DNA from 2 places in the Mesorhizobium sp. FG116 genome. Region 1 is predicted to be linked to the other one. Evidence: riboswitches for the same ligand, from Rfam matches in the RefSeq annotation. Region 1 holds a riboswitch; the other holds the start of a gene.
What was found. Region 1 has a riboswitch for S-adenosylmethionine ahead of metA (homoserine O-acetyltransferase MetA). Riboswitches for the same ligand answer to the same signal wherever they lie in the genome.
Positions count from the first base shown of each region.

Region 2: it holds a riboswitch for S-adenosylmethionine, as region 1 does, so the genes downstream of both, ACODTY_RS11940 (O-succinylhomoserine sulfhydrylase) here and metA (homoserine O-acetyltransferase MetA) in region 1, are expected to answer to the same signal.

Region 1 covers NZ_JBMDKS010000001.1:275,698-290,126, forward strand. The annotation lists gene ACODTY_RS01275 (DUF2125 domain-containing protein) at 1-705, shown strand, start outside; gene ACODTY_RS01280 (prephenate/arogenate dehydrogenase family protein) at 715-1,650, opposite strand; gene hisC (histidinol-phosphate transaminase) at 1,655-2,764, opposite strand; SAM riboswitch at 2,899-2,977, shown strand; gene metA (homoserine O-acetyltransferase MetA) at 3,028-3,966, shown strand; gene ACODTY_RS01295 (class I SAM-dependent methyltransferase) at 3,968-4,720, opposite strand; gene gloB (hydroxyacylglutathione hydrolase) at 4,864-5,631, shown strand; gene ACODTY_RS01305 (cupin domain-containing protein) at 5,648-6,064, shown strand; gene ACODTY_RS01310 (lysoplasmalogenase family protein) at 6,069-6,731, opposite strand; gene yddG (aromatic amino acid exporter YddG) at 6,728-7,618, opposite strand; gene ACODTY_RS01320 (DUF3108 domain-containing protein) at 7,649-8,449, opposite strand; gene rpmB (50S ribosomal protein L28) at 8,703-8,999, shown strand; gene ACODTY_RS01330 (queuosine precursor transporter) at 9,090-9,767, shown strand; gene ACODTY_RS01335 (VOC family protein) at 9,789-10,160, opposite strand; gene ACODTY_RS01340 (AAA family ATPase) at 11,212-12,051, opposite strand; RNA gene ssrS (6S RNA) at 12,222-12,377, shown strand; gene ACODTY_RS01350 (5-formyltetrahydrofolate cyclo-ligase) at 12,541-13,116, shown strand; gene ACODTY_RS01355 (TIGR00282 family metallophosphoesterase) at 13,514-14,338, shown strand.
Region 2 covers NZ_JBMDKS010000012.1:110,612-125,040, reverse strand. The annotation lists gene ACODTY_RS11995 (response regulator transcription factor) at 1-490, opposite strand, end outside; gene ACODTY_RS11990 (hypothetical protein) at 685-1,122, opposite strand; gene ACODTY_RS11985 (DUF952 domain-containing protein) at 1,243-1,593, shown strand; gene ACODTY_RS11980 (quinone-dependent dihydroorotate dehydrogenase) at 1,590-2,666, shown strand; gene ACODTY_RS11975 (MATE family efflux transporter) at 2,670-4,016, opposite strand; gene ACODTY_RS11970 (hypothetical protein) at 4,212-4,496, opposite strand; gene ACODTY_RS11965 (hypothetical protein) at 4,726-5,550, opposite strand; gene ACODTY_RS11960 (DUF6460 domain-containing protein) at 5,697-5,960, opposite strand; tRNA gene ACODTY_RS11955 (tRNA-Gly) at 6,075-6,148, shown strand; gene ACODTY_RS11950 (ABC transporter substrate-binding protein) at 6,243-7,019, opposite strand; gene ACODTY_RS11945 (2'-deoxycytidine 5'-triphosphate deaminase) at 7,138-8,232, opposite strand; SAM riboswitch at 8,320-8,397, shown strand; gene ACODTY_RS11940 (O-succinylhomoserine sulfhydrylase) at 8,455-9,654, shown strand; gene ACODTY_RS11935 (MmcQ/YjbR family DNA-binding protein) at 9,667-9,978, opposite strand; gene apaG (Co2+/Mg2+ efflux protein ApaG) at 10,101-10,493, shown strand; gene ACODTY_RS11925 (Hsp33 family molecular chaperone) at 10,530-11,540, opposite strand; gene argF (ornithine carbamoyltransferase) at 11,657-12,568, opposite strand; gene ACODTY_RS11915 (aspartate aminotransferase family protein) at 12,583-13,776, opposite strand; gene ACODTY_RS11910 (GcrA family cell cycle regulator) at 14,129-14,429, shown strand, end outside.

The DNA of each region.
Region 1 (14,429 bases):
ACCAGTCTCGCCCGACCGCTGGTGGCTGACGCCACTCTTCGCGGGCCGCTGCGCACCGTTGCGCCCGGCATGCCGCCGCTGTGGCTGGACTGGGACAACCTCAACGCCAGCGCAAAGCTGTTCTGGCCGCTGCCGCGAAAGGTTTCGCTGGCGGCGGATGGCTTCTCAGGACAGACGGACCCGTCTGACGAAAGCGACCCCGTGCAGTTGTTCAGCGCGACCAAGGCGCAAGTGGATCTGGAACCCAATGGCCAAGATATCGCCTATACGGGCCGGTTCGAGGATCTGGAGATTCCCCCCGAGGCGCTCAATGGACGCACGGTTCCGCCGCTTGACGGGACCGGTGCGGTTACGCTGAAGAACGGTGTTGCCCTTGTGCGGTCCCGCCCGAAGAGCTTGCGCGGGCAAGCGATAGAGATCGCCAATCTCGAACTGTCATCGGGCGAGGCGCATATCTCGGTCTCCGGCCCTGCGGCGGTCGATGCCGATGGCCTGGTCGATGCCGATCTGGTCATCAAGCTGCGCAATCCGCAAGCTGTGGCTGCAATCCTCGCCACCGCCATTCCCGAACAGGCCGGTAAGATCAATCAGGGTTTCGCCGCGCTTGCCATGCTCGGCAGCGAACCATCGCTGCCGCTCAAGGTGGTCAAGGGCAAAGCCGTGCTGGGCTTCATCCCGCTCGGCAATATCAAGCCGATCGACTGATCCCGAACGTCAGGCTTTCGCCGGATGTTCGACCGCCTGACGGCCGAAGTCGGGGGCATCGATGTCCTGTCCCGCTTCGATGATCGACCGGCGCACGGCGCGCGTGCGGGTGAACAGGTCGAAAAGCTTGTCACCGTCGCCCCAACGGATCGCCCGTTGCAGGGATGCAAGGTCTTCCGAGAAGCGCGCGAGCATTTCGAGGATCGCATCCTTGTTGTGCAGGCAGACGTCGCGCCACATGGTTGGATCGGAGGCGGCAAGACGCGTGAAGTCGCGGAAGCCGGACGCCGAATATTTGATCACTTCCGACTTGGTGACGGTTTCCAGATCATCCGCCGTGCCGACGATATTGTAGGCGATGATGTGCGGCAGGTGCGAGACGATGGCCAGCGTCATGTCGTGGTGGTTCGGGTCCATCGTGTCGATGTTGGCGCCACAGCGACGCCAGAAGTCCGACAGCTTCTCAAGCGCCGCAGGATCGGTATCGGGCAGCGGCGTGAAGATGCACCAACGGTTGTGGAACAGGTCGGCAAAGCCGGCGTCAGGTCCGGACTTTTCCGTGCCCGCCAGCGGATGGCCTGGAATGAAGTGCACGCCTTGGGGAATGTGCGGCTGCATCTGGGCGATGACGGAAGCCTTGGTCGAGCCGACGTCGGTAACGATGGCACCCTTCTTCAGCGCCGGCGCGATTTCCTTGGCCACTTGCTCCGAGGCGCCGACGGGCACCGAGACGATCACCAGATCGGCGTCGCGCACGGCATCAGCGGCATCGGTGGTGTAATTGTCGCCGAGGCCGAGTTGCTCGGCGCGGTTCAACGTTATGGCGCTGCGGGTGGAGATGGCGATATGGCTGGCAAGGTTTTCGCGACGGATGACGCGCGCCAATGACGAGCCGATCAGGCCGATGCCGATCAGCGCGATCTTTTCAAACATGGGTTTGGGCATAGATCTATCTTTTCAGGAATTCGGTGAGTGCGGCGACTACGCCGCGATTGGCCTCTTCGGTTCCGACCGTCATCCGCAGCGCGTTGGGAAAACCGTAGCCGGCAACGCGCCGCAGAATATAGCCGCGGGCCGTCAGATAGGCGTCTGCCTCCGCCGCCGAATGGGAAGCCTCGTTCGGGAAATGGACCAGGAGGAAATTGCCGACGCTGGGCGTTACGCGCAGGCCAAGGCTGGTGAACTGCTCGGTGAGCCACGGCAGCCAGGTTTCATTGTGGGCGATGGCGCGCTCGACATGGGCGCGGTCGCGCACCGCCGCCGTCCCGGCAGCGATCGCGGTTGCCGTGACATTGAAGGGATCGCGCACGCGCTCGACCGCATCGACGATATGAGCCGGAGCGTACATCCAGCCTATGCGGGCGCCGCCAAGGCCGTAAACCTTGGAGAAGGTGCGGGTCATGACCACGTTTTCGGCACCGGCAACCAGTTCGACGCCGGCTTCATAGTCGTTGCGGCGCACGAACTCGGCATAGGCGGCATCGAGGATAAGCAGCACGTTTTTGGGCAGGGCCGCATGGAGGCGACGCACCTCGTCGAACGGCACATAGGTGCCGGTCGGATTGTTGGGGTTGGCGAGGAAAACCATCTTGGTACGGGGCGTGACGGCGGCGAGGATCGCATCGACATCGACGCGCTCGTCCTTTTCCTTGGCGATGACGTATGACGCGCCGGCGGCCAGGATGCAGATCTTGTAGGCGAGGAAGCCGTGCTCGGTGTAGATCGCCTCGTCGCCCGGCTGGAGGTAGATGCGCGCCAACAATGTCAGCGCTTCATCCGAGCCGTTGAAGCAGACGATGTTTGTGGCATTCAGCCCATGCACCTCGGCAATGGCTTCGCGCAGCTTCAGCGATGATCCGTCAGGATAAAACTCCAGCATGCCGGCGACTTCACGTGCAGCCTCGACCGCCTTGAGGGAGGGCCCGAGGGGATTTTCGTTCGACGACAGCTTGTGCAGCTTCACGCCTGCGGGTGCCGCGCTCTTGCCCGGCACATAGGCCTCGATGTCCAGGATCCCGGAGCGGGGTTGCGGACGTGCTTGATCCTGCGCAGTGGTCATCGTGCCAATTCCATAGGGGACGGAAGGTCTGAAAAGATGGAGCCGAAATACAAGCCGCGACGGGCAATGTCGAGGGCCAAGCGCTGGCCCAGCCCCCGGAACCGTTGACGATTTGCACGGCCAGGACTAGATAGGGGCTGTTCCGTGGTGATTTGGCCGGTCGGCTTGCAGCCACGTTAAAGAAGTCGCTAAACAGGCCGAGGATGACAAGTCCATTCAGACCTGCTGCGGTTTCGTCGCCGTTTCTGTTTGGAGTTCGTCCAATGCCGATCAAGATCCCCGATCAGCTCCCTGCACGCGAAGTTCTCGTTCGCGAAGGCGTCTCCGTGATGGACGAGCGCACTGCGATGCGGCAGGACATCCGTCCATTGCAGATCGGCTTGCTCAATCTCATGCCAAACAAGATCCGCACCGAGACCCAGTTTGCGCGCCTGATGGGGGCGACGCCGCTTCAGGTGGAGCTGACGCTGGTGCGCATCGGCAACCACAAGGCGCGGAATACGTCTGAGGAGCATCTGATCTCGTTCTACCAGACCTGGGAGCAGGTCCGGCACCGCAAGTTCGACGGCTTCATCATCACCGGCGCGCCGATTGAATTGCTGCCGTTCGAAGAGGTCACCTACTGGAAGGAACTGGAGCGCATCCTCGACTGGACGGTGACCAATGTTCACTCTTCCTTCTTCATCTGCTGGGGGGCGATGGCCGCCGCCTGGCATTTCCATCGCATTCCGAAATACACGCTTGAGAACAAGGCCTTCGGCGTGTTCCGGCATCGCAATAATGCGCCTGCATCGCCGTATCTCGCCGGTTTCTCGGACGACTTCGCCATTCCGGTGTCTCGTTGGACGGAGGTGCGCAAGGCAGACATTTCTGAAGGCTCCGGCCTCGATGTCCTGATGGAGTCGGATGTGACTGGTCCCAGCCTGCTCGCCGGCGATGTCGGCAACCGGCTCTATATGTTCAACCACATCGAGTACGACTCCACGTCGCTTAAGGAAGAGTATGATCGCGATGTCGCCGCCGGCGTCGAGATCAAGGTGCCGCACGGCTATTATCCGGACGATGATCCGGCGCGACCGCCGCTCAACCGCTGGCGCTCACATGCGCACCTGCTGTTCGGCAACTGGATCAACCGGGTCTATCAGACGACGTCATATGAACTCGAAAATGTCGGCCAGGGTTCGAAAATCGAAGGATCGTGAGTCAGCTGCCGTCAAAACGCATTCCGAGACCGGTCACGCCCTGGGGAGATAGCGACGGCACGAAGACGCGGCGCGAAGTGCGCTGGGCAATTGGAACACCCTGGTAGAGCCGTTTTTGCGCTTCCACGACTATGACGCCCGAAAAGATCGGCCAGAGCTTGCGCCCGACACTTTCCATGACGTTGTGGAAGCGCATCATGAGCCTTCGCCTTGAAGGCGGAAAGAACAGGGCGTCCGACCATGCTGCCGGAGTGAAGTTGGTTTCCCTGAGCAACTCGGCAAGCTGGGAACGTGAATAGGGCCTGCCGGTGCCGAAAGGCGTGTGTTCGAAGCGTGCCCATACGCCGCGGCGGTTTGGCACCACGATCACGACCCGTCCAGCCGGGGAAAGCACGCGCCAGATCTCGTTCAGTGTTTCGCGCGGATTTTCCGCGTGTTCCAGCGAGTGGACCATGAGCATGCGATCGATCGAGGCATCGACAAGCGGCAGTTCCTCGTCGAACACCAATGCTGTGGCCGTAGGGGCGTTCGGAGGCCACACGACCGCACCCTGCGTGGCGGGCATGAAAGCGAACACGCGCTCGGCATCGGTTCCGAACCGTTCAAGCCAAGGCAAGGCATAGCCAAGGCCGACGAGCCGCTCGTTCGGTACATTTGCCCAGATCGATGAAAGCGCCATCGTGATCGAGCGCTCGGCAAGGCGACCAAGCGGCGAGGCGTAGAAGGAACGCAGGTCGACAATGTCGGTATGCATGGAAAACCGTATCATGATCCCAAGTCGGATTGGGGACGGTAGCGGCGATGCGGCGTGAGTTCAACCAAGCCCACCCAATCGAGGGGGTGACATAACCGGACGCGCACCCTATGTCTGCGGCGACATCGACAGGAGAAATCAAAATGGCCATCGAGATCGAACAGTTCATGTGCCGCGAGGACAATTTTGGTGTCCTGTTGCGCGACCGGGATAGTGGCGAGGCCGCTCTTATCGATGCGCCTGAGGAAGCTCCCATCCTTGAGGCGATAAAGCGCACCGGCTGGCAGCCGACGACCCTTTTCATCACCCATCATCACATCGACCATGTCGAAGCCAACCTTGCCTTGAAGGAACGCTTCAAGCTGCGGATTGTCGGACCGGAGGCGGAGAAGGCGAAGATCCCCGGTATCGACGACACGGTCGAGGGCGGCTCGGTCATTCCGTTCGGCGGCGAGAAGATCGAGGTGATCTTTACGCCGGGCCATACGGCGGGCCACATCACCTATCACCTGCCCAAGGCAAAGCAGCTTTTCGCAGCCGACACGCTGTTTGCCCTCGGTTGCGGCAGGCTGCTCGAATGCCCGCCGCCGGTCATGTTCGAATCGCTGAAGAAGCTTGCTGCGCTTCCTGCCGATACGGCTGTCTATTGCGGCCATGAATATACGCTTTCCAATGCCCGTTTTGCACTGACGATCGATCCCGGCAATACCGCCCTGCAGGCGCGGGCCAGGAAGATCGAGGCGCTGAGGGCGGAAGGGAAAGCCACGCTGCCGACTACGATCGGCGAGGAACTGGCGACAAACCCATTCCTGCGCTGGGCCGATCCGGCAATCCGCAAGAACCTCGGCATGGAAAATGCGGCGGATGTCGAGGTGTTCGCGGAGATCCGCAAGCGCAAGGATAATTTCTGAGCGAGGTCGGCTTGCGATGACGCCCGCCGAAATCATTGCCGCGCTCGGCATGAGGCCGCATCCGGAAGGCGGCTGGTATGTCGAGACATTTCGCGATGCGCCGAACGGCGGGAGGGGTCATTCGACCGCGATCTATTTTCTTCTCGAGAGCGGCCAGTCTTCGGCCTGGCATCGCGTCAAGGACGCCGCCGAGGTCTGGCATTTCTACGCCGGGGCGGCGCTTCTGGTATCGATGTGCGCCGACGGCGGCAAAGTCAGCGAGCATCGGCTGGGTACAGACATCCTTGCCGGCGAACGGCCGCAATTGCTGGTGCCGGCGGGTTGGTGGCAGACTGCGCGAAGCACGGGGGATTGGACCTTGGTCGGTTGCACAGTCGCGCCTGGATTCGACTTTGCCCAGTTCGAGATGGCCGAACCGGGCTGGAAGCCGTAAGCGATCAGAGCACCGCGCCAAGCGCTATTGCGAGATGGCCGACATAGCGTAGTGCCCATACTGCGTACGGCCACAATGCGTGTCGAGGCGAAGGCTCCGGAGCCGGGAGCCTCGCCGCAAGGCTGGCGGCGCCTGACCCCAGCAACAACAAGGTGCCGGCTATGATCGTTGGCGTGGTCATCAAGGCCGAGAACGCCATGACCAGCAGTGCGAGTGCATAGGCCAGGACGGGCAGACGCAGACGGCGGCCCATGCGCGTCCATGACCACATGAGGACCGCAAAGGTGAGGGCTGTCATGACGGCAGCGAGCGCCGGTCGCCAGGGCTCCGATGTCAGAAGACCAAATGCGCCATAGGTAAAAAACAGCAGGCCGAAGGCGAGGAAGGCACCGACGGCCGCCGTGAAACCGGCAACGGACATTCTGGCGTTGGGTTGCGAGGAAAACGCGTCGGATGCCGCGCTCAGCGCAAGCGCTCCGGCAAGCAGCAGCGGTGCGTCCTGTTCGAAAGCGAGCACGGCGAGCAGGCCGATGGCTAATGTCTTGATGGCCGAACGGCGCAGCGACGGCGGCATGGAAAGGCTGAAGGCATAGCCTATGGCCGCCAGCACCGAGAAGACGACAGTGGCGTTGGCAAATGTTTCGATGCCGCCGGAAAACGGCATCATGCTTTTACGCTCGCAGTGGCGGTTCGCTTTGCAAACAGCAGTGACTTTGCCGCCAGCACTGCGCCGCCGGTGATGAGCAGGCAGGCGGCGAGAATGCGCAGGCTGGGCTCGGCAAAGCCGGCAACGATCAACACCAGCGTCGACAGAAGCGGGGCTGCGTAACTGGCCGCGCCCAGCACCTGGATATTGCCACGCTTCACGCCGATGTCCCAGGCATAGAAGGCAGCGCCGACCGGCATCAGACCGAGGCCGAGCACCGCCAGCCATTGGCCGGCATTTGCCGGGAGCACGGTCTGTTCAAGCGCGAAGTGGCAGGCCAGCGAAAGGATCGCGGTTGCCGCGCAAAACCACGTAACGATTGTTGTGGGGACCGAGGGAAAGCGGCGCGACAAAAGCGAGTAGGATGACCATAACACGGCGCAGACGGCGGCCATGGCATAGCCGAAGGCATAGCGCGCATCGAAGGCAAGACCTGCACCCTTGGTGACGATCAGGAAGGTTCCGGCAAGGCCGAGCAGGGCGCCGACGATGTGGTTCCAGGCCAGCTTTTCGCCGGGCATCAGGGCGGAGCCCAGCACGATCAGCAGCGGCCACATATAGGCGATCAGGCTTGCCTCGACAGCCGGGGCGTTGCGCAGCGCGGTGAAGTAGAAAAAGTGATAGCCGAACAGGCCGGCGATGCCGATGACCCAGACCTGCAACGGTATTTTCACGGACGTGGCCGGCTTCGGCATTATGAGACGGGCGACAAGGCCGACAAAGGTGCCGATGGTGAAGGTGATTGCCGAGAGCAGGAACGGCGGCACCTGGCCGGAGGCGTCGGTCAAAAGCGCCAGCAGCGCCCACATGGCAACCGCCGAAAAGCCTATCAGTGTCGCCCGCCCCATGGTTTCGTCCCGGCGGCGCGCATCTCGCGCCTAGTTGGTTGTTTCGAAGCGGCGCGCGCGGACGGTGATGGTGCCGATTTCCGTTCCGACGGTCGCGTGGATCGGGGCATATACTCCAGTTTGGCCAAGCGGCGCAAACGTCACCATGATGCGGCTGCGGTTCTTCAGATAGTCCAGAGCGCGCTTGCCCTGGCGGTAACCGGAAACGGGCTGGAAACCCATGCGGCAGGTGATGGTTGGTCCCTCGTAGCCCTCGACCGAAATTTTGTCCTTTTTCACGAAGCTCAATTTCAGGTCGGCGCGCAACTCGCCGTCATACATTTTCACCGTGCGGCCGCAGACTTGATCGAGGCTTGGTGCGCGCACGACCGTTGCCGTGATCGGATCAAGGGCGCTCTTGAGATCGGCGGCGTCCAGTGCGACCCAGTCCTTGCCGCGCTTCTTCGGAGCAGGCACGACCTTGGTGGAGGCAACCGTGCCGTTGGCGAAGCGGATATCGACCAGCGAGGCCTTCCTGCCGGACGTGTAATCGGCGCGAAAGCTGCGCGGCTGGAGGCCATCCTCGGCTAGACTTCCCGAGGCAACGATGGTGCCCTTGGTATCGTCAAATATTTGGGCGAGCCCCGCGCTGGCGACCGAGCCGTCAATCCTGTAGGCAGCACCGTCATAGCGGCTCTGGAAGGCGGCGCGGGCAAGCGGCAGGCCGAGGAAGGAGACCGTGTATTCGCCGCGGAACGATTGCGGGGCGGCGGCCGAGCCGGGGCCGGGCAAGGCGGTGACGAGGGTGGCAAGGCAAAGGGCTGCCGAGCAAAGCGCTATGGGGCGAAACATTCTTGCGAATTCACCTTCATGCTGATCGTACCGGATCGCTCCGGACGTTCGATGTCCCTAGGCCCTTGCATATAGGCCGGATTCCGGCCTTTGTGTGAAGCTGCCGCGTTGCGCCGGGGCAAGCTTGCGCTTGACGCCTCGTCCAAATGACACTATGGAACGCCAACTTTTCCATGAGGCCGCTTGCTGCAAACCGCGCGCTATAGGGCGTGGGCAGCGAGATTTGGCCGGACCGAGAACCTGAAGGTGCATTATGTCCCGCGCTTGCGAACTTACCGGCAAAGCCGTCCTGACCGGCAATAACGTCAGCCACGCCAACAACAAGACCCGTCGCCGCTTCCTGCCCAATCTGGTCAATGTCACGCTGATCTCGGAAGCGCTGAACCAGAATGTGCGCCTGCGCATCTCCGCCAACGCGCTGCGTTCGGTCGAGCATCGCGGTGGCCTCGACGCTTTCCTCGCCAAGGCTGACACGGCTGAGCTTTCGCAGCGCGCGCGCCTGCTGAAGAAGCAGATCGCCAAGAAGCTCGCCGAACAGCCGGCAGCCTAAGCAGACTTCCAAGGCGGGGGACGACCGCCTCCCACGGAACATCGTCTTCTCGGCCGATGTTCCACTGGTTCCATAACCCAGGATAAAAAAATGAGTTTCCTTGCTCGTTACCTGCCCTTCGTGGCGGCCATGGCGCTTGTCGTGGTGGCGTCCAACATCCTCGTGCAGTTTCCGCTGCAAGGCGAGGTCGCCGGCCTTGCGCTCGCCGATGTGCTGACCTGGGGCGCGTTCACCTATCCGTTTTCTTTCCTGATCACCGACCTTGCCAACCGCCGCTACGGACCGGCGGTGGCGCGGCGCATCGTTTTGGTCGGCTTCATGACGGCGGTGATCTGTTCGATCGTCATCCCGCCCTTGCTGTTCAAGCTCGGCCTGATCGAGTTCGATACGGCGGTGGCACGTCTGGCGCGCATCGCCTGCGCTTCGGGCGCGGCATTTCTTTCGGCGCAACTGCTCGACGTCACCGTTTTCAACTGGCTGCGCCGGCAAAGCTGGTGGCGCGCGCCGATCTTCGGCACGCTGGCCGGCTCCATCGTCGATACGGCGGTGTTTTTCTCGGTCGCCTTTGCCGCCGCCTTCGCCTTTCTCGGTCCCGATGACGGCTTTGCCCTAGAGGCGGCACCGTTGATGGGCGTATTTTCGGCCGAAGCGGCACGCTGGGTGTCGTGGGCGCTCGGCGACCTCACGGTCAAGCTTGCCATTGCCGTGTTCGCACTGATCCCCTACCGGCTGATCGCCGCGCGCTGGAGCCAGCCGGCGGTAGCGTGACGTTTCGGGCCGGGCAGCAGGCTACATGTTGTTCAAGTGCAGGATGTTGCCGTCCGGGTCCTTGAACCACACCATTTTCATGTCGCCGCTGACGTGAATGTCGCCCTTCAGCTCCATCCCCTCATAGTGCTCGAAGCCGACGCCTCTGGCCGTCAAGGTTGCGGTGATGGTGTCGATTTCGTCGCCGACACCCCAGACCACTGCGTTGGCCTTGTTGGTGCCCGCGAAATCGGAGCGATAGACGACAAGGAATGTTGCGCCGGTACGCAGGACGATCACGTCGCCCATGCTATCGTCTTCCACTTCGAGGCCCAGCGTATCGACATAGAAGCTGCGCGCCCTGGCGATGTCGCTGACGGCGACGATGGCCGATGATGGCTTGTCCTTGAGCATGGCATTTCCCTTCCTGATTGGCCTCTGTCCTGAACGCGGCGGTGCGGCCGCGGTTGCCTGGTCCGTGCATAGGACGGTTTGGCGTGGGCCGATCCGACAAGTGGATGCGTGCTTGTTCATTGCCACGCCCCGCTTTTGTCGGGGCGTTTCTTGATCGCTTCGCACTGCCGCCCAGAATACTTCAGCAAAGTCACGGAATGGATCCCGGACAGCATCGCCTTCGCTTTGCTCGGCTCGCTTCCGGGATGACGGCTGAGAGATTATCTCGCGTCATCCCGGAATTCGCTTTCGAGCGAAGCGAGAAAGGAATGTCCGGGATCCATTCCCGAGCGGTGGCCGGTTACACTTATTCATCGCCACGCCCGCTTTCGCGTCTGAGGTTCTTTGCCCCGCCCTTAAGCTCACTCGCTACGCTCGTCGCTGGCGGGGGCCCCGAGGAATGGCCAGACGGCTGGCCAAGGTTCGTGCATTACCGTTGCCACGCCCGGCTAAAGCCGTCTGGCCATTGTCAAAGAACTGACCTCGCTTAAGAGGTCGGGAGGACGGGCGGCCGTTCGGTCGCTCGTTTAGTAGTTTAGTGCGGCCTTGCGGCCGCCCGTCCGGTGGTCTTGCCTTACCGGGGGCAGCATTTGCGCCGAAGGCCCCGATCAAGGCCCGGACTTGGGGGCTCATCACCCAGCCGCACACCGTCATGCGACCAATCCGGCACCGACGCCCTTCCCTGATACCCGGTGCGCACCAGGTCTCCCGCAAGGGCGATGGGGCGGATTATGGGGGAGATGGAGAGGGGGTGGATAAGTGGGGTGAAAGTTTTTTCGGGAAGTGAGCGAGATCAGTGGGTTGGGTTAACGTCAGCCTCTAACCGATCCACATTCTGAGATGCTTGAGCCCTGCCGCGCCGTCACGGAATGGATCCCGGACATTCCTTTCTCGCTCCGCTCGAAAGTGAATTCCGGGATGACGAAGCGGAGAGGTTGCACCTCCTTGCGGAGATGATGAAGCAGAGGGGTGGCGCTCCGGCGGGATGCCGCACAGGCAGGCCGCTGAGACCCTATCCGTTGCGGCGGGCCATGAAGGCGAGGCGCTCGAACAGGTGCACGTCCTGCTCGTTCTTCAGCAGCGCGCCGTGCAGGCGCGGCAGCGCGCTCTTGGCATCGCCGCGCAGGTCGGCGGGATCGATGTCGTCGGCAACCAGCAGCCTGATCCAGTCGAGCGCCTCCGATGTGGAAGGCTTCTTCTTCAGGCCGGGCACGTCGCGGATTTCGTAGAACTGGGTCAGCGCCGCGCGCACCAGCGCCTGCTTGATGCCGGGATAGTGGACCTCGACGATACGGTGCAGCGTGTCGGCATCGGGGAAGCGGATATAGTGGAAGAAGCAGCGGCGCAGGAAGGCGTCGGGCAGCTCCTTTTCGTTGTTGGAGGTGATGATGACGATGGGGCGCACATCGGCGCGGATGGTTTCGCCGGTCTCGTAGACGAAGAACTCCATCTTATCGAGTTCCTGCAACAGGTCGTTGGGGAACTCGATGTCGGCCTTATCGATCTCGTCGATGAGCAGCACCACTTTCCTGCCCGCCGCGAAGGCATCCCAAAGCTTTCCGCGCTTGATGTAGTTCTTGATGTCGTTGAAGCGCTCGTCGCCGAGCTGGCTGTCGCGCAGGCGCGAAACGGCGTCGTATTCGTAAAGGCCCTGCTGGGCGCGGGTGGTGGACTTGACGTGCCATTCCAGAAGGTCGAGGCCGAGCGCTGCGGCCACCTGCTTGGCGAGCTCGGTCTTGCCGGTGCCGGGCTCGCCCTTGACCAGCAGCGGCCGCTCAAGTGCAATCGCGGCATTGACCGCAACCATCAGATCCTTGTCGGCGACATAGGCCGCAGTGCCTTCGAAACGCATTTTCTTGTCCCTGATTTTTGCGACGAACCGTAGAAAGATGGTTCTGGACACGCAAGCAAAACCGTTGCGACACAAGCGCCATTTGGAAAGCGCCTGTGCGGGCGCGGCTTGAGGGCTGTTCCTGCTTGCCGGCGCTGGTGTTGGCGCGCGCTTCCACCTATATTGGTGGCGACGGTCTGCGCTTCGCGACAGGAGAGACATTTCCCCGGGGCCTTATTGATCCCTAGGGAGCTGTCCCTGGCCGGGCCCGTGGGCTCGGACATATGGCGCCCACCTACTTTGTAGGTTCCCGGGATCAACTTCTCCATCGGTCGTGTGGATCGTCGCTCTGCCATCTGTTCGGGGCGGATTTCGCCATCCGGCGGCCATTTCTTTCCCCGCAATAATGTTGATTTCCCCTCGTGCAGGGCGCGGCTTTTGACCTCGCCTCCTCCCCTTGACCTCAGCGCCAAGTTGCGATTTTTCTCCGTTTCAGGGGAAGGGAGCGGCATGACCTCACTGAAAGAGCAAAAGCAGAGCGTGCGGCAGGAAGCGCTCGGGCGGCGCGATGCGCTGGACCCTTTGTGGCGCATCGAGATTTCGCTGCGCATTGCCGAAGTGGGCGAGCCGGCGATCAGCTTCGGGCCGGGCACCGTGATCGCGGGTTTCCTGCCGATCCGTTCGGAAATCGACCTTCGGCCGCTGATGTTTGCGCTGGGCGAAAAAGGCGCGCGGCTTTGCCTGCCGGTGGTGCTGGACAAGGAGACCATCGTGTTTCGCGAACTGGTGCGCGGCACGCCGATGGTTTCGACCGGCTTCGGCACGACCGGGCCGGGACCCGATGCGAAGGTGTTCGATCCCGACATCATCCTGTTGCCGCTGGCTGCCTTCGATCTACGCGGCCACAGGCTTGGCTATGGCGCGGGACATTATGACCGGGCGATTGCGCGCATGCACGAGCGTGGGCTGAAGCCCCGGCTCATCGGCACGGCGTTTAACTGCCAGCAGGTGAAGCGCGTGCCGGACGAGCCGCACGACGTGATCCTGCCGGAGATCTTGACCGAGAGCGGGCTGCGGCGGTTTTAGTTTCAGGTGAGGGCGGCCTGCGAAAGGCGTTTTTCTGCGCTTCCGGTGCTCATGTACCTGAATGTACATTCCGCTCCGGTTCTCGAATGCTAAAGCGTGGCGCGATCTTTCAGATTCGCTTCACACGCTTTAGCTCCTTTGATTATGCATGTCTTTATCCCGAAACCGGCATCCACTTTCGGGAGACATGCACTACCATTCTCGGCTCGCCCTGACCTGAAACAAGAGCGGCACCGCATGGCTGAGTTCAGCCCACGAAAGTCGAATGGCTTTGACGGCGCGAACGTGCGGTGATTTACAGACCGGGCGGCGTGGCATGCTTAATGTGCCGCCGAAGATTTCAGCGATGCGTGACCTTCCCTAGAATGTCATGCGGCATTTTGGGGATTGGGTCTGCGTGAGACTGCTTTTTCTTGGTGACATGGTGGGCAAGACCGGGCGCACGGCGGTGCAGGAGCAATTGCCCGGACTGATTTCCGAACTCAAGCTGGATTTCGTCATCGTCAACGGCGAGAACGCGGCCGGCGGTTTCGGCATCACCGAGGAGATTTTCCAGGCGACGATCGCCGCCGGCGCCGATGTCGTGACCACCGGAAACCACGTCTGGGACAACCGCGATGCGCTGAATTTCGCGCCGCGCGAAGACAGGTTCCTGAGGCCCGCCAATTTCCCGAAAGGGACGCCCGGCAGGGGGTCTGGCGTTTATCTGGCCAAGAACGGCGCGCGCGTGATGGTGGCCAACATCATGGGCCGGGTGTTCATGCACCCCGAACTCGACGATCCGTTCCAGGCGGGCGAGCGCGAACTTGCCGCCTGCCCGCTCGGCGAACAGGCCGATGCGGTGGTGATCGATTTCCATGCCGAGGCGACCAGCGAGAAGATGTGTTTCGCGCATTTCGTCGATGGGCGGGCGAGCTTCGTCGTCGGCACCCATACCCACCAGCCGACCGCCGACCATCACATCCTCAACGGCGGCACGGCCTATATTTCGGATGCCGGCATGTGCGGCGACTATGATTCCTCGCTCGGCATGGACAAGGAGGAACCGCTCAACCGCTTCCTGTCCAAGGTGCCGAAGGGCCGCTTCGAAGCAGCGAGCGGGCCGGCGACGCTGTGCGGCGTCGGCGTCGAGATTTCCGACCGCACCGGCCTTGCCGAAAAGATCGCGCCGTTCCGGCGCGGGCCGCGGCTGGAGGAAACGGTGCCTTCCTTCTGGAAATAGGGAGGTTCAGGTGAGGGCGGCCTGCGAACGGCAGCCTTCCGCGCTCGCCGAGTGCTCACGTACCTGAATGTACGCTACGCTCCGGTTCTCG
Region 2 (14,429 bases), on a different contig from region 1:
GCATGCCGAGGACGCGCGTCTGCTGTGGCGTCAGCGTCTGCAAACGCTTGATGAGTTCCGAGACTTCCGGATCGCGCTCGACGCCAAGGTCAAGGCCAATGGGGGCAGCGATGCCGCCGGCAAGCACGGTCTGCACCGCGTCGCGAATCTCATCCATGCTGGCCGACTTGGAAATGAACCCCGACGCGCCAAGGTCGAGCGCGCGGCGGATCGTCACCGGATCGTCATGCGCCGAGACGACCACCATAGGCACGGACGGGTGGATGCCCCTCAGCGATATCAGCCCCGACAGCCCGCTTGCGCCGGGCATGGACAGATCGAGCAGGACAAGATCGATGTCTTCATTTGCGACCACCAAAGCCTTGGCGCTTTCAAAGTCGCCAGCTTCGTGAATGGAAGAAGCACCGCCGATGCCGGCAATTGCCTCCTTCAACGCACCGCGAAACAAAGGGTGGTCGTCGGCGATGACGAAAGTGTAGCCCACCGGCAATGGTTCCTCCCCCGACCCCTTGTTATACTTTTTTGCGGGATCAAGCTGCCGAGATTATGCGTCTATATCCAGCGTTTTCAAGCGCAAACACGGGCTATATGACTTTGCAAACAGTAATAGTCAAACCAACTATGGTGTAGACTCCCTGCCAAGCTGCCCTTAGGTCCGATTTGCCGCAGGCAAGCAAAACCAAATCAGGTCTTTTGCGGCACAGGCTTGCCCGGATCGCTGCCGTTGTCCTTTTCCATATCCTTGACGATGCCGAGGAAGCCGCGCAGGAAGCGCTCCATATAACTCATCGTCTTGTTGAATTCCTCTTCGCTGGGAAGGCTGGATTCCAGCTTTGCGGCAAGTGAATTCTCAAGCCTGGCAACACGCCCATCGAGATCCTCGATCGAGCGGTTCAGCCGATCGATCTCATCCATGGCGGCGGTGCGCTCGTCGGCGGCCATGCGGCAGACCAGTTGCCCCGACCGTTCCTCGCAGGTCGACATGGCCCCGGTCTGGGTATCCATACGAACATAGCCGTTGGCGGTCTTTTCCAACTGGTAGCGGGCGGTCTCCTGCGCATGAGCCGGTGCTGCCGCAAATAGTGCCAGCAATGAGGGAACGACGATGTGTGAAAGGCGCATCTTGTCCTCCATCCGATCAGTATACCTATGCCGAAACATATAGCGGGCGTTTGCGCCGGAAATGGGGATGGCCGCGTTGCCGCCCTTCCCTGCCGGCTGGCTTCCCGCTATAGCCCGGCTATGTCTCAGCTTATTTACAAGATAGTGCCGAAAGCGCTGTGGCGCGAGGCCGAAGCCTCCGGCGTCTTTGACGGCGCTCCCGTGGACATGGCAGACGGCTTCATCCATTTTTCGACGGCCAGCCAGGCAAGGGAAACCGCCGCCAAGCATTTCGCCGGCCAGGACAACCTGCTGATCGCGGCAATCAACGGCGGCAAGCTTGGCGAGGCCCTGCGCTACGAGCCTTCGCGCGGCGGGGCGATGTTTCCGCATCTCTACGGTCCGCTTTCGCTGGACAATGTGGTGTGGGTCAAACCGCTGCCGCTCGACGCCGATGGGGGCCATGTCTTTCCGCAATTGGAGCAGGAATGAGCGCATTCGACGCGATAGGCCGCCGGCTGCTGTTCGGCCTCGACCCCGAGACGGCACATGGCCTTTCGATTGCCGCGCTGCGTTGCGGCCTTCCGGTTGCCGCCAGACCGCGCGCCGACGAGCGGCTGCGGGTTGACTTGTGCGGCTTGAGCTTTCCCAATCCGCTCGGCATGGCGGCGGGGTACGACAAGAACGCCGAAGTGCCGGATGGGCTGCTCGGACTTGGCTTCGGTTTCGCTGAAGTCGGCACGGTGACGCCGCTGGCGCAGCCCGGAAACCCGAAGCCGCGCATCTTTCGCCTGACGGAAGACGAGGCCGTCATCAACCGGCTGGGCTTCAACAATGAAGGCCACGACGCGGCCGAAAAGCGGCTCGCTGCCCGCAAGGGACGATCCGGCATCGTCGGCGTCAATATCGGCGCCAACAAGGACAGCGCCGACCGCATCGCGGACTATGAGCGCGGCGTGCTGCGCTTTGCGGCGCTGGCGTCGTATCTCACCGTCAACATTTCTTCTCCCAACACGCCCGGCCTGCGCAACATGCAGGCGCGCGAGCAGCTTGGCGAACTTTTGTCGCGCGTGATGGCCGCCCGGGCCAAAGCCGGCGCGCAACCGCCCGTCTTTCTCAAGATCGCGCCCGATCTTGTCGATGCGGAGCTTGAGGACATCGCGGCCGAGGTTTCGGAACGGGATGTTGACGGGGTCATCGTTTCCAATACGACGATTTCGCGCCCGCCGCTGAAAAGCACGGCGCTCGCCGGCGAAACAGGCGGCCTTTCCGGCAAGGTGCTGTTCGAGCGCTCGACCATCGTTCTGGCCAAGATGCGCAAGCTGCTTGGGCCCAAGCGGGCGATTGTCGGCGTCGGCGGCGTGAACTCGGCTGAAAGCGCATTGGAAAAGATCCGCGCCGGGGCCGACCTCGTCCAGCTCTACACCTCGATGATCTACGCCGGACCGACCCTGCCGGGGCGCATCGTTTCCGGCATGAGCGACGCGGTTGGAAAGGAAGGCATCAAATCGATTGCCGAGTTGCGCGACCAGTCACTCGACAGATGGGCCGCCAAGGCCCTTTGAAAGCTACGCGGCAGCAGTTGAAAATGTCGTGCGGAGCCGGCGCGGCAGGATCGCCAGCATGGTGAAGCCGCGCACCAGCAAGAACACATGCAGCGCCGCCCACAGGCCGTGATTTCCATAAAGATGCGCAAGCGTAAAAAGTGCGGCGAGGAAGGCCAAGAGCGCAACCAGCATGGCGTTGCGCATATCGCGGGACCAGGTCGCGCCGATGAAGACGCCATCCATCTGGAAGGCCAAAACGCCGCTCAGCGCCGTCAATGCGGCCCAGGGAAGATAGATGTCGGCGATAGCGCGGACATCCGGCGCCGTGGTGATCACGGCAACAAGATCGACGCCGAACACCAGGAATATCAGTGCAGCCCCGCCCGACAGGCCGAAGCCCCAATAGAGCGTCAGGCGCACGGCACGCCGGAACGAGCTTTCGGCAAATGCGCCGACCGCGCGCCCGGCAAGCTGTTCGGCGGCACTGGCAAAACCATCGAGGAAATAGCCGCCGACGAGGAAGAAGTTCATCAGGACGGCGTTGGCGGCAAGGGTGACGGTGCCGAACTGCGCGCCCTGCCGGGTGAAGAGCGCAAAGGCCACAAGCAGCGAGAACGAGCGGATCATGATGTCGCGATTGAGCGACATCATGTGGGTGACCGCGGCCATATCGAATATGCGCGCGATCGGCAGAGGCGACTTGCGAAACCGCTTGAGGAGGATGGCCAAGCCGATCAGCATGGCGACGAACTCGCCGCAAACGGTGGCCCACGCCACGCCCGCGACGCCCCAGCCCAGTTCCAACCCAAGCACAATGCAGAGCGCAATGTTGATGCCGTTGAGCACAAGCTGGAGGATCAGGCCCAGGCCGCCCTCTCCCCGGCCAAGCACGTAGCCAAGGATTGCGTAGTTGACGAGGGAGAACGGGGCAGCCAGCAGGCGAATGCGGACATAGGTGTCCATCGCCTCGTTGACCGAGGCCTCCGCGCCCATGAACCATTGCCCGCCCAACGAAAAGAAGGGCGCCAACGCCGCCAACACCACGCCCGTGACGACGGCTATCAGGACCGCGCGCCAGAAGACCGCCTGTTCTTCAAGCGCATCGCCGCGCCCGAAGGCCTGCGACACCAGCCCGGTCGTGCCGGAACGCAGGAAATTGAACGTGCTGAACACCACGTCGAAGACGAGCGCGCCCGCCGCCAGACCACCGAGCAAGGCGGCATCGCCAAGCTGCCCGACAACCGCCGTGTCGGTGAGACCGAGCAAAGGCGTCGTCAGATAGGCAAGCGTCATCGGCAAGGCGATTGCCAGCACCGACCGATTGGTGACAGCGAAGGGTTTGGGGATTGCCGTTGACGCCTGATTCAAATTGGGTTCCGCCCGGTTCGATGCCGGCTTGCCTAAACCAATTCCAGCAAAGGCGCGACGCGGTTTCGCCTCTGGAATTGCATAAAAACAAATAGATAGAGAATTCTACCCGGGGACAACCGAAGGCTTGCGCCGGCGCCTGCAATGCACTGGAAAGTTGCTTGGTCCAGATGCACTCGTGGGCCGAACGAAGAGCTATAGCGTTCCTGAACCCTGCGGCTTGGCATTGGCATGCTGGATGAAACTGAAGTTCTTTTCGTCCCGGCCCGCCGCGCGACACTGCGTACAGAAGAAGTAGGGGCGCAGGTCGGCATCGAGGCAACTGTGCCGCGCCCCCAGCATGCCGATCATCATCTCCATGTCGAGCAGGGTCTGCTTGTCACAGGTTGCGCAGACCATGGAAATACACCCGCCCACGGCTTTCACCTTGCCTAACGTGTTCACTTTCTGGGGAAAGGTGAGCTTCATGCCGGCCAGCATAACATTCGCTGCACCGATATGAAGTCCAGTTAATAACGCTCAAGGCTTTCATGAGGACTAGAAATGCGGCCACTTGCGATAAGCAGGGTATGGCCAAGGAGCGGCCCGTGGCGCGGGAGTTCATGTGCAGATATCGAGGAGGGATATCGCCAGTATCTGGCGAGGCGCTACGGGTCCCAACGTTTCCTAGAGGACACAAAGAGGCGCATAGCTAATCTCGATACGAGCGTTAGACCTTGCATCCCTCGCGACGGATTTTGTCCCGCGCCTGCGTAAAGATTGCATCGTTGGCAGGGTCGTCATTTGCCTGCTTGCGCAGAAGTTCGAGCTGTAGTTTTGCACGCAAACAATCTCGAGTGGATGGGGGCTTCTTGCCGGTGGCTTGTTCCGGCTTTGCGGATGAGGGCTTAGCGCCGTTTTGGGGGGTGCGTTTCGCCGATCGCTTGGCAAGGCACTTATAGTAAGTGCCGCCTTCCCCGGTGAGTTTGTCTGCTGCCGCATTGATCTTGTCGGAATTGCCCGCCATCCCAAGACGACGGTAGATGACCGACGCATCGGCCAACAATCCTGCTGCTTGCCGCTGGCTTTCGCAACCGGGCTGGCGCTGCACGATCTTCGCCCGCTCGATTAAACCTTTCGCTTCCGCAATTTCACGGTTCCGGGTGTCATCTTTTGGATTTTGCTTTGGCTTGGCAGGGCTCGCATTGCCGACCAGTGATGCCTCCCATTTGCAGGTTTCTGCGGTGCCGGCCCGCTGTGAATAGCTGCCCCCCATGGTGTTTCCGAAAACGCTTCCCGCAAAAACACCGCCGTTTCCAAACATGTTTGAATAGGTGAATGTTATCGATGTTCCTGAAAGTCTACCGGACCGGATTGTTCCATTCGTCATTCCGCCCGAAACATTGCCCAGATCGTCAATCTTGATGTTCAAGGAACCGGAACCGTAGGAACATTGCAGAGTCCCTTTCCAGACAGATCCTGCGTGAGCGGGCACAAGACCAAACATCAAACCGAGACCTGTCAGGAACGCTCGCGCTGCCGAAAAATTGCTCATTCGCCTATCCGAATAAATGACTGCAATTGACTGAATTCGATAACACCAATGGCACAAGGCATCGTTGCCAGATTTCCAAAAATTCGAACTGTCGCGATTTCATCGGCTGGCCGGATACGCTTGCACGAAGGCCGAAGCCCAGCCACCTACTTCCTGTAGCTCGCGATGCGCAGCAGGATGAACGCCGGGACGACAATCGCCGCGCCGAGCAGGATATAGCCCAGGAAGCGGTCTATGGCGCGGAAGCCCATGTTCCAGATGTCGAGGAAGAAGTTCTGGACACCACGCAGCACATCGTAAGGCGACCAGCCGAAAGTGTGCATGACGAGGCCGACGAGGAACGAAACAACCAAGAGCTTGATGATTACCCTTAGCGGCGAGTCACCGAGAAAGCGGGCCAAAGCGGACAAGGCAGTCTCCTTCGATTCCGTTCAGACCATCAGATACGTGAGCCGCGACAAAGCTTCAAGCGGCTCGGCTTTGCGATTGCCGAATGCACGGAGCGCATGCTAACGAAGTGGGGCGCGGGTATGGTGAAATGGTATCACAGGAGCTTCCCAAGCTTCTAGCGCGGGTTCGATTCCCGCTACCCGCTCCAAATCCCATACCGAGATTGCCGTTTGCGGCAGGCGAAGCCCAACAGGCCAAGCCGAGGGTCACGGCAGTGCCGCGCCCCCGGCTGTCACCGTTTCTCAATAGATGTCGAAGTCGAAATACTTCGCCTGGATGGTCTTGTAGGTGCCGTCAGCCACGATCGCGTCGATGGCGGCATTGAGCTTTTCACGCAGCGCGTTGTCGTCCAGACGCACCGCGATTCCGGCTTCCGTCTCGGTGCCCTTCACGTCTCCGATCAGTTTGCAGCAAGCGCCGTCGGCAGCGTTCTTCAGCCAGTCGACCAGCACGAACTTGTCGGAAATCACCGCATCGAGGCGGCCGTTGATGAGGTCCTGGACCGCCTCTTCCTGCGTCGGATAAAGCTTCACGTCGGCTCCCGCCTTGGCGTAGAAGTCCTCGGCATAGATCGACTGCGTCGTAGACGCCTGCGCGCCGACCGTCTTGCCGGCCATCGCGGTGGGATCGGTTTCAGTCAACGCGCTGTCCTTCAAGGCGGCAACCGCCAATGGCGTGACGTAATATTTGTTGGTGAAGGCGACCTGCTTCTTGCGCTCTTCGGTGATCGACATGGAAGCGACGATCGCGTCGAACTTGCCGGCCTGAAGGGCGGGAATGATGCCGTCCCAGTCCTGCGTGACGAATTCGCATTCGGCCTTCATCTGGACGCAAAGCGCCTTGGCGATATCGACGTCGAAGCCGACCAGCTTTCCGTCGGCGGTGATGCTGTTGAACGGCGGGTAAGCGCCTTCGGTGCCGATCTTGATCTTGGTTGCATCCTGAGCCCAAGCATACGACCCTGAAACGGCCAGCATAGCTGCTGCCGCCGCGCCCATGATCCATCCGGAAATCCGCATTCTGTCACCCCTTGGCAAAACCGACGCCCGTTGGCCGGCATCGCAGCCAAGCACGGCGCGGACGACGAAACAAGGCTGGAGCAATCAAACAGCGAGCAAGTGAGACAATGACGGTCTTTCAACCTGCGGAGCGAAAATGCTTCGACAGTTTCAGGCCCTGCGCCTGGTAATTGGAGCCGAGGTCGGTGCCATAGAGCGCCTTCGGGCGTTTCAGCATGTGCTCGTAGACCAGCCGGCCGACGGTCTGGCCATGGTCGAGGATGAAGGGCACCTCGTGGCTGCGCACTTCAAGCACTGCCCGGCTGCCCTTGCCGCCCGCAGCCGAATGGCCGAAGCCGGGATCGAAGAAGCCGGCATAGTGGACGCGGAATTCGCCGACCAGCGGATCGAACGGCGTCATTTCGGCAGCATAGAGCGGCGGCACATGCACCGCTTCCTGGCTGACGAGGATGTAGAATTCGTCCGGGTCCAGCACGAGTTCGCCGGCACCGCGATTGTAAAGCGGCTCCCAGAAGTCGAACACGTCGTGGGCGGCGCGCTTGTCCACGTCGACCAGACCGGTGTGATGCTTGCCGCGGTAGCCGACAAGGCCGTTTTCGTCGCCGGCAAGGTCGATGGACAGCGCGATGCCGCCCCAGGAAATATTCGGCGGATCGGTCGCGACCAGCGTCTCGGCGTCGTGCAGGTCGTGCAGTTCGCTTTCCGACAGCACGGCATGGCCGGTGCGGAAACGGATCTGCGACAGCCGCGAACCGGTGCGCGCGACGATGGGGAAGGTGCGCGGACTGACCTCGAGATAGAGCGGGCCGTGGTAACCGGCGGCGATCTTGTCGAACTCGGCACCGTGATCGGTCATGACGCGGGTAAAGATATCGAGACGGCCGGTCGAGCTTTTCGGATTGGCCGAAGCCGAAATATCCGAAGGCAAGGCCAGCGTTTCCAGAAGCGGAACGATGTAGACACATCCCGTTTCCAGCACCGCGCCGGCGGTGAGGTCGATTTCATGCAGCTTGAGGCGGTCGAGCTTGTCGGCGACGCTATGGTTGGGACCGGGCAGGAAGCTGGCGCGGACCCGCCACGCCTTTTCGCCAAGCCTCAGATCGAGACTGGCCGGCTGGACCTGGTCCTTGTCGAGCGCGCGCGGCGTCTTCAGCGCGCCGCTCTCGAACAGCGCTTTTATGTCCTGATCGGGAAGAATGCCTGTCTGACGCAATATCCGCTCCCGCAGCCAACTCGGAGCCACCTACAGACCTCTTAATCACGCGGGTAATTGACGCAAGCGGTGGTGAGGTCTAAAGGGGCTTTATCCCGTGGTGATTTGGCCGGTCGGCTTGCAGCCACGTTAAACAAGTCGCTAAAGGACCGTCGGGCCGCCAGGCCATGTGGACCGGTTGCGACTTTCGCGGCCGGTTTTTTTGTATTTGGGAACGGACCTATGACATCTGACGGCAAGCGCAACTGGAAGCCGCAAACCACGCTCATTCATTCCGGAACGCTGCGATCCCAGTTCGGGGAGATGTCGGAATCGATCTTCCTCACCCAAGGCTACGTCTATGATACGGCCGAAGCCGCCGAAGCGCGTTTCAAAGGCGAAGACCCCGGCTTCATCTACTCGCGCTACGCCAACCCGACCGTGGATATGTTCGAAAAGCGCATGTGCGCACTGGAAGGCGCGGAAGACGCCCGCGCGACCGCTTCCGGCATGGCGGCAGTGGCAGCCGCGATCCTGTGCAGCCTGAAGGCCGGCGATCATATCGTTGCGGCCCGCGCGCTGTTCGGCTCATGCCGCTGGATCATCGAGACGCTTGCGCCGTCCTACGGCATTCAGTCGACGCTGGTCGATGGCACCGACATCAAGAACTGGGAGCAGGCGGTTCGCCCCAACACCAAGCTCTTCTTCCTCGAAAGCCCGACCAACCCGACGCTTGAGGTGATCGACATTGCAGCGGTTTCCGCGCTGGCCAATTCGATCGGCGCGCGCGTGGTGGTTGACAACGTGTTCGCCACGCCGTTGCAGCAGCGTCCGCTCGAGCTTGGCGCGCATGTCGTCGTCTATTCGGCAACCAAGCATATCGACGGCCAGGGCCGTTGCCTTGGCGGCATCGTGCTTTCCGACAAGGCCTGGATCGACGAGAACCTGCACAATTACTTCCGCCATACCGGCCCCAGCCTGTCGCCTTTCAACGCCTGGGCGCTGCTGAAGGGGCTGGAAACGCTGCCGATCCGTGTCGCGCAACAGATGCAGTCGGCAACCCGCATCGCGGACGTTCTGGCCGAACGGCCGGAAATCGAGCGCGTAATCTATCCGGGCCGGGCGGACCATCCGCAGGCCGACATCATCAAGAAGCAGATGTCGGGCGGTTCGACGCTGATCTGCCTCGACGTGAAGGGCGGCAAGAAGGCGGCATTCGCGTTCCAGAACGCGCTCGATATCATCTTGATCTCGAACAATCTGGGCGACGCCAAGAGCCTTGTCACCCATCCGGCAACGACCACGCACAAGAACCTGACCGAAGAGGCCCGCGCGGAAATGGGCATCGGGCCCGGAACGCTGCGCCTGTCGCTCGGGCTCGAGCACGTGGACGACCTGCTTCAGGACATCGATCAGGCACTGGCGAGCGCAAAGGCGGCCTAGAGCGTTTCAGGGCTAGCGGGCAACGGTCTGCCACGCCAACGTCATGGCGTGGCGCAAGGTGGCCTCGTCGGCAATGTCGAGCGCCACCCTCGTCCACCCCTTTTGCCCCCACGAGCCGGCGACAGGCGAGAAAACTGCAGCGGATGTCTCCATCAGCAATTTCTGCTGGTCTGGCGCGAGTTTCAGCACGGCGCGGCCATCCTTGTCGCGCCATGTTGCGAATATCCGGCCTTTCACCCGAAAGTCCGTCACGTCGAAATGACCAGCCTGGACAGCACCGGCAAAAGAAAGCGCCATGTCTCGAAACTGGGATTTGGTGATCATCGTAGCTGCCTTTGCCGTGATCATGCCGCAAACAAGCTTATCAAGCGATATCGCCAACTGGCTTCGTTTTGAATTGACCAGATGGCGTGACAGGCCGATTCTCGGCTGTCGAGGAGACGAACATGTACAGTGCCACAACACGCGATATCGAAGTGCGGGTCAGGCCATTTTACATCGAGGATCGGTCGGAACCGTCGGAAAACCGCTATGTCTGGGGCTACCAGGTGACGATCAGCAACCAGTCCGAAGAGTTCGTCCAGCTGTTGTCGCGCTACTGGCATATCACCGATGGAACGGGGCGGGTCGAAGAGGTGAGCGGGGCCGGCGTTGTCGGCGACCAGCCGGAACTCAATCCCGGCGACAGCTACCAGTATACGTCGGGCTGCCCGCTTTCGACGCCTTCCGGCATAATGGTCGGCCGCTACACCATGCGCAACGCCAAGGGCGACACGTTCGACATCGCCATTCCGGCGTTCTCGCTCGATCTGCCGGGCGTGAAGCGAACCGTGAACTGACGGCCGGAAACGCAAAGGCGCATCCGGCCGGATTTCCTAGTTGGTCTGGCTGGTGTCGCCAAACTCGGCAGGGTTGAAATCATAGGCCGTCGAGCAGAATTCGCAGGCGACGCGGATTCGGCCGTCTTCGGTGCTTTCCCGGATTTCCTCGGCGGTAAAGCCGCTCAAGATGCCGTGGATCTTGTCCTGCGAGCAGGAGCACTGATCCGCCACTTCAACGGCATCGAACACCCGCACCCCATGCTCGTGGAAAAGCCTGAACAGCAGGCGCTCAGTGCCTACCGTCGGGTCTATCAACTCCGTCGGCTCCACCGTGGAAAGCAAGGCAAGCGTTTCCTGCCACGCATTGTCGACCGGTTCTGGGGCGAATTCAGCGGTATCGCCATCGCCGCCCGGAAGGTCGGCCACGCGCATGCGCTCCGGGGCTTGCGGCAGGAACTGCGCCAACAGGCCGCCGGCACGCCACCGCTCATGCCCACCCGGCTCGACCAGCTTGGCAACAGAGAGCCGCAGGTCGGTCGGGATCTGCTCCGACTGCCTGAAATAGATGCGCGCAGCCTCCTCCAGCGATGTGCCATCAAGCTGGACGATGCCCTGGTAGCGTTGCGTGTGAGCGCCCTGATCGATGGTGAGCGCCAGCACGCCGGCGCCGAGCAGCGTTTCGTCGCTGACTTCGCCTGCCGCCACCAACGCCTCGAACCGCTCGGCGTCATAGCGGGCATAGGCGCGCAGAGCGTGCGGCGTGGTAAAATCGGCAACCAGCATATCGACCGGACCATCGGTGCGGGTCTGCAGGATGAACTTGCCTTCGAATTTCAGCGAGGTGCCCAAGAGCACCGTCAGCACGCAGGCTTCGGCAAGCAGGCGGGCAACGGGTTCGGGATAGGCGTGGCGCGAAAGGATGGCGTCCAGCATCGGGCCAAGCTGGACGGCGCGGCCACGCACATCGAGCGCATCTATGGCAAAGGGCACGACGTGATCGTCGCCCGCATGGCCAAATTCGCCGAGCTTTGGTTTGTGTTCAGTCAATTGCACGGTTTCCAGCATGACATATCTCCGGCCGCAGGCCATCCCCTCGATAAGAGGGCATGCCTCGGGTGGTCAGTATTTCAGGTGATTCGCCGGAGATAGGCATCACCCTGCCGCGGTTCAAGCGCAGCGGCTCAGGCGCCAAGGCACCAGGCGAGTACGGCCTTTTGCGCATGCAGCCTGTTTTCGGCTTCATCGAACACCACCGAATGTGGTCCGTCGATGACCTCGTCGGTGACTTCCTCGCCGCGATGGGCCGGCAGGCAATGCATGAACAATGCGTCCGGCTTGGCCTTCGCCATCAAGGCGGCGTTGACCTGATAAGGCAGGAAGACATTATGGCCCCGCGCCCGGTGTTCCTGCCCCATCGACACCCAGCTATCGGTGACGATGCAGTCGGCGCCGGTCACGGCTTCCTCGGCTGTCTTGCTGAAATTGACCTTGCCGCCATTTTCGCGCGACCAGTCGACGAACCTCTGCATGGGTTCGCTGCCGGGCGGAACGGCAACGTTGACGGTAAAGCTGAAGCGGGCCGACGCTTCCATCAGCGAGTGCAGCACATTGTTGCCATCGCCGCTCCAAGCGAAGGTCCTGCCTGCAACCGAACCGCGGTGCTCCTCATAGGTCAGGATATCGGCCATCAACTGGCACGGGTGGGTGTCGTCGGTCAGGCCGTTGATGACCGGGATGGTCGCATTTTCGGTCAATTCGATCAGCCGGTCGTGCGAGGTGGTGCGGATCATGATCGCATCGACATAGCGCGACAAAACCTTGGCCGTGTCGGCGATGGTCTCCGAGCGGCCAAGCTGCATTTCAGTGCCGGTCAGCATGATGGTCTCGCCGCCGAGCTGGCGCATGCCGACGTCGAAGGATACGCGCGTCCTCGTCGAGGGCTTGTCGAAGATCATCGCCAGGACCTTGCCTTCCAGCGGCTTCGAGCGCTCACCGGCCTTGAGGCGCGCCTTGCGCGCGGCGGCATCGTCCAGAATGGCGCGCAGGTCCTGTCCGGAAATAGCAGACAGGTCGGTAAAATGACGAAGGCTCATCGATGATCTTCCGGCTATTTCGCGGCCGCGAGGGCTTCGGACATGGTCTGTGCAGCCGCGCGGATACGGCCAAGGCCGTCCTGGATTTCCGCATCCGTCACGGTAAGCGGCGGCAAAAGGCGGATGACGTTGTCGCCGGCCGGGACCGCAAGAAGCTTCTGGTCACGCAAGGCGATGTTCACCTTGCCGTTCGGCGCTGCGCATTTGAGGCCGAGCATGAGGCCGGTGCCGCGAATGCCTTCGATGATTTCGGGAAACTCGTCGGCAACCGCCGCAAGCCCCTGCTTCATCAAAAGCGCCTTGCGCTGCACGTCTTCAAGGAAGCCGTCGGCAAGAACAACGTCGAGCACCGCGTTGCCGACCGCCATGGCGAGCGGATTGCCGCCGAAGGTCGTGCCGTGGACGCCGGGGGTCATGCCCTTGGCGGCCTCGTCGGTGGCGAGGCAGGCACCCATCGGGAAACCGCCGCCAATGCCCTTGGCGATCGCCATCAGGTCCGGGGTGATGCCGGCCCATTCATGGGCGAACAACTTGCCGGTACGGCCGATGCCACACTGCACTTCGTCGAAAATCAAAAGCAGGCCGTGCTTGTCGCAAAGCTGCCTGAGGCGCTTGAGCGACTGGACCGGCAAGGAGCGGATACCACCCTCACCCTGCACCGGCTCGACCAGAATGGCTGCCGTTTCGGCGGTGATCAGCTTTTCGGCGGCGTCGATGTCATCGAACGGCACCTGGTCGAAACCGTCGACCTTTGGGCCGTAGCCCTCAAGATATTTCTGCTGGCCGCCAGCGGCGATCGTCGCCAGCGTACGGCCGTGGAAAGCGCCTTCGAAGGTAATGGTGCGATAACGCTCCGGGTGGCCATTTACATAGTGATAGCGGCGCGCCGTCTTGATGGCGCATTCCAGCGCCTCGGCACCCGAATTGGTGAAGAACACCTTGTCGGCGAAACTTGCATCAGTCAGCCGCGCGGCCAGCCGGGTCTGATCCGGGATTTCGTAAAGGTTGGAGACGTGCCAAAGCTTGGCGGCCTGCGTGGTGAGCGCTTCCACCAGGTGCGGGTGGCCGTGGCCAAGCGAATTGACGGCAATGCCGGCGGCGAAATCGAGGTATCGCTCGCCCTTGTCAGTGATCAGCCAGGCGCCCTCGCCCCGGTCGAAGGTCAAGGGAACACGAGCAAAGGTCTCGTAAAGCGCCGAACCGCTCATTATATGCGTCTCCGGAACCGGAAAATCAAAAAGCCGCCCACGCGGCGGCTTTCGCGGCTTATCATGTTTTTCAGCCACAGTGTCAACGGAAACGTGGCCTGGCCCATGATTGGCCTTCCCTAACGGAAGCTCTTTGCATCAGCGAGCGGGCAAGTTGGGGAAAACCGAAAAAACAGATTCGTGTTGCCTTTGGGACTCTTGTCACCGAGTCAGCGCGTAAGGTAATTGTGGTCAGGAAATAACTAGATTTCGTGCGGCGGATCTAATCACCCCAGTATATGTGGTGCCCAACCGGCTTTTGCCGGATCGGGAAGGGATTCCGGAGTCGCACGGTTCAAAGGAGCGCAGTCTCATGAACTGGACTGACGAGCGGGTAGAACTCTTGAGGAAACTGTGGTCGGAGGGCTTGAGCGCCAGCCAGATCGCGGCACAACTCGGCGGTGTCAGCCGCAATGCGGTCATCGGCAAGGTGCACCGGCTGAAATTGTCCGGCCGCGGCCGCACAAGCGCCGCGCCTGCTCGCCAGAAAAAGGCTTCGCAAGGCGCAAGCGTCACCAAATCGGTCTCGCGGGCCGCCAGCACCACGCGCCATGTCACGACTTCAATCGGGGCGACCGCGCTGCAGGTTCAGTTCGACGCCGAACCGGTCGCGC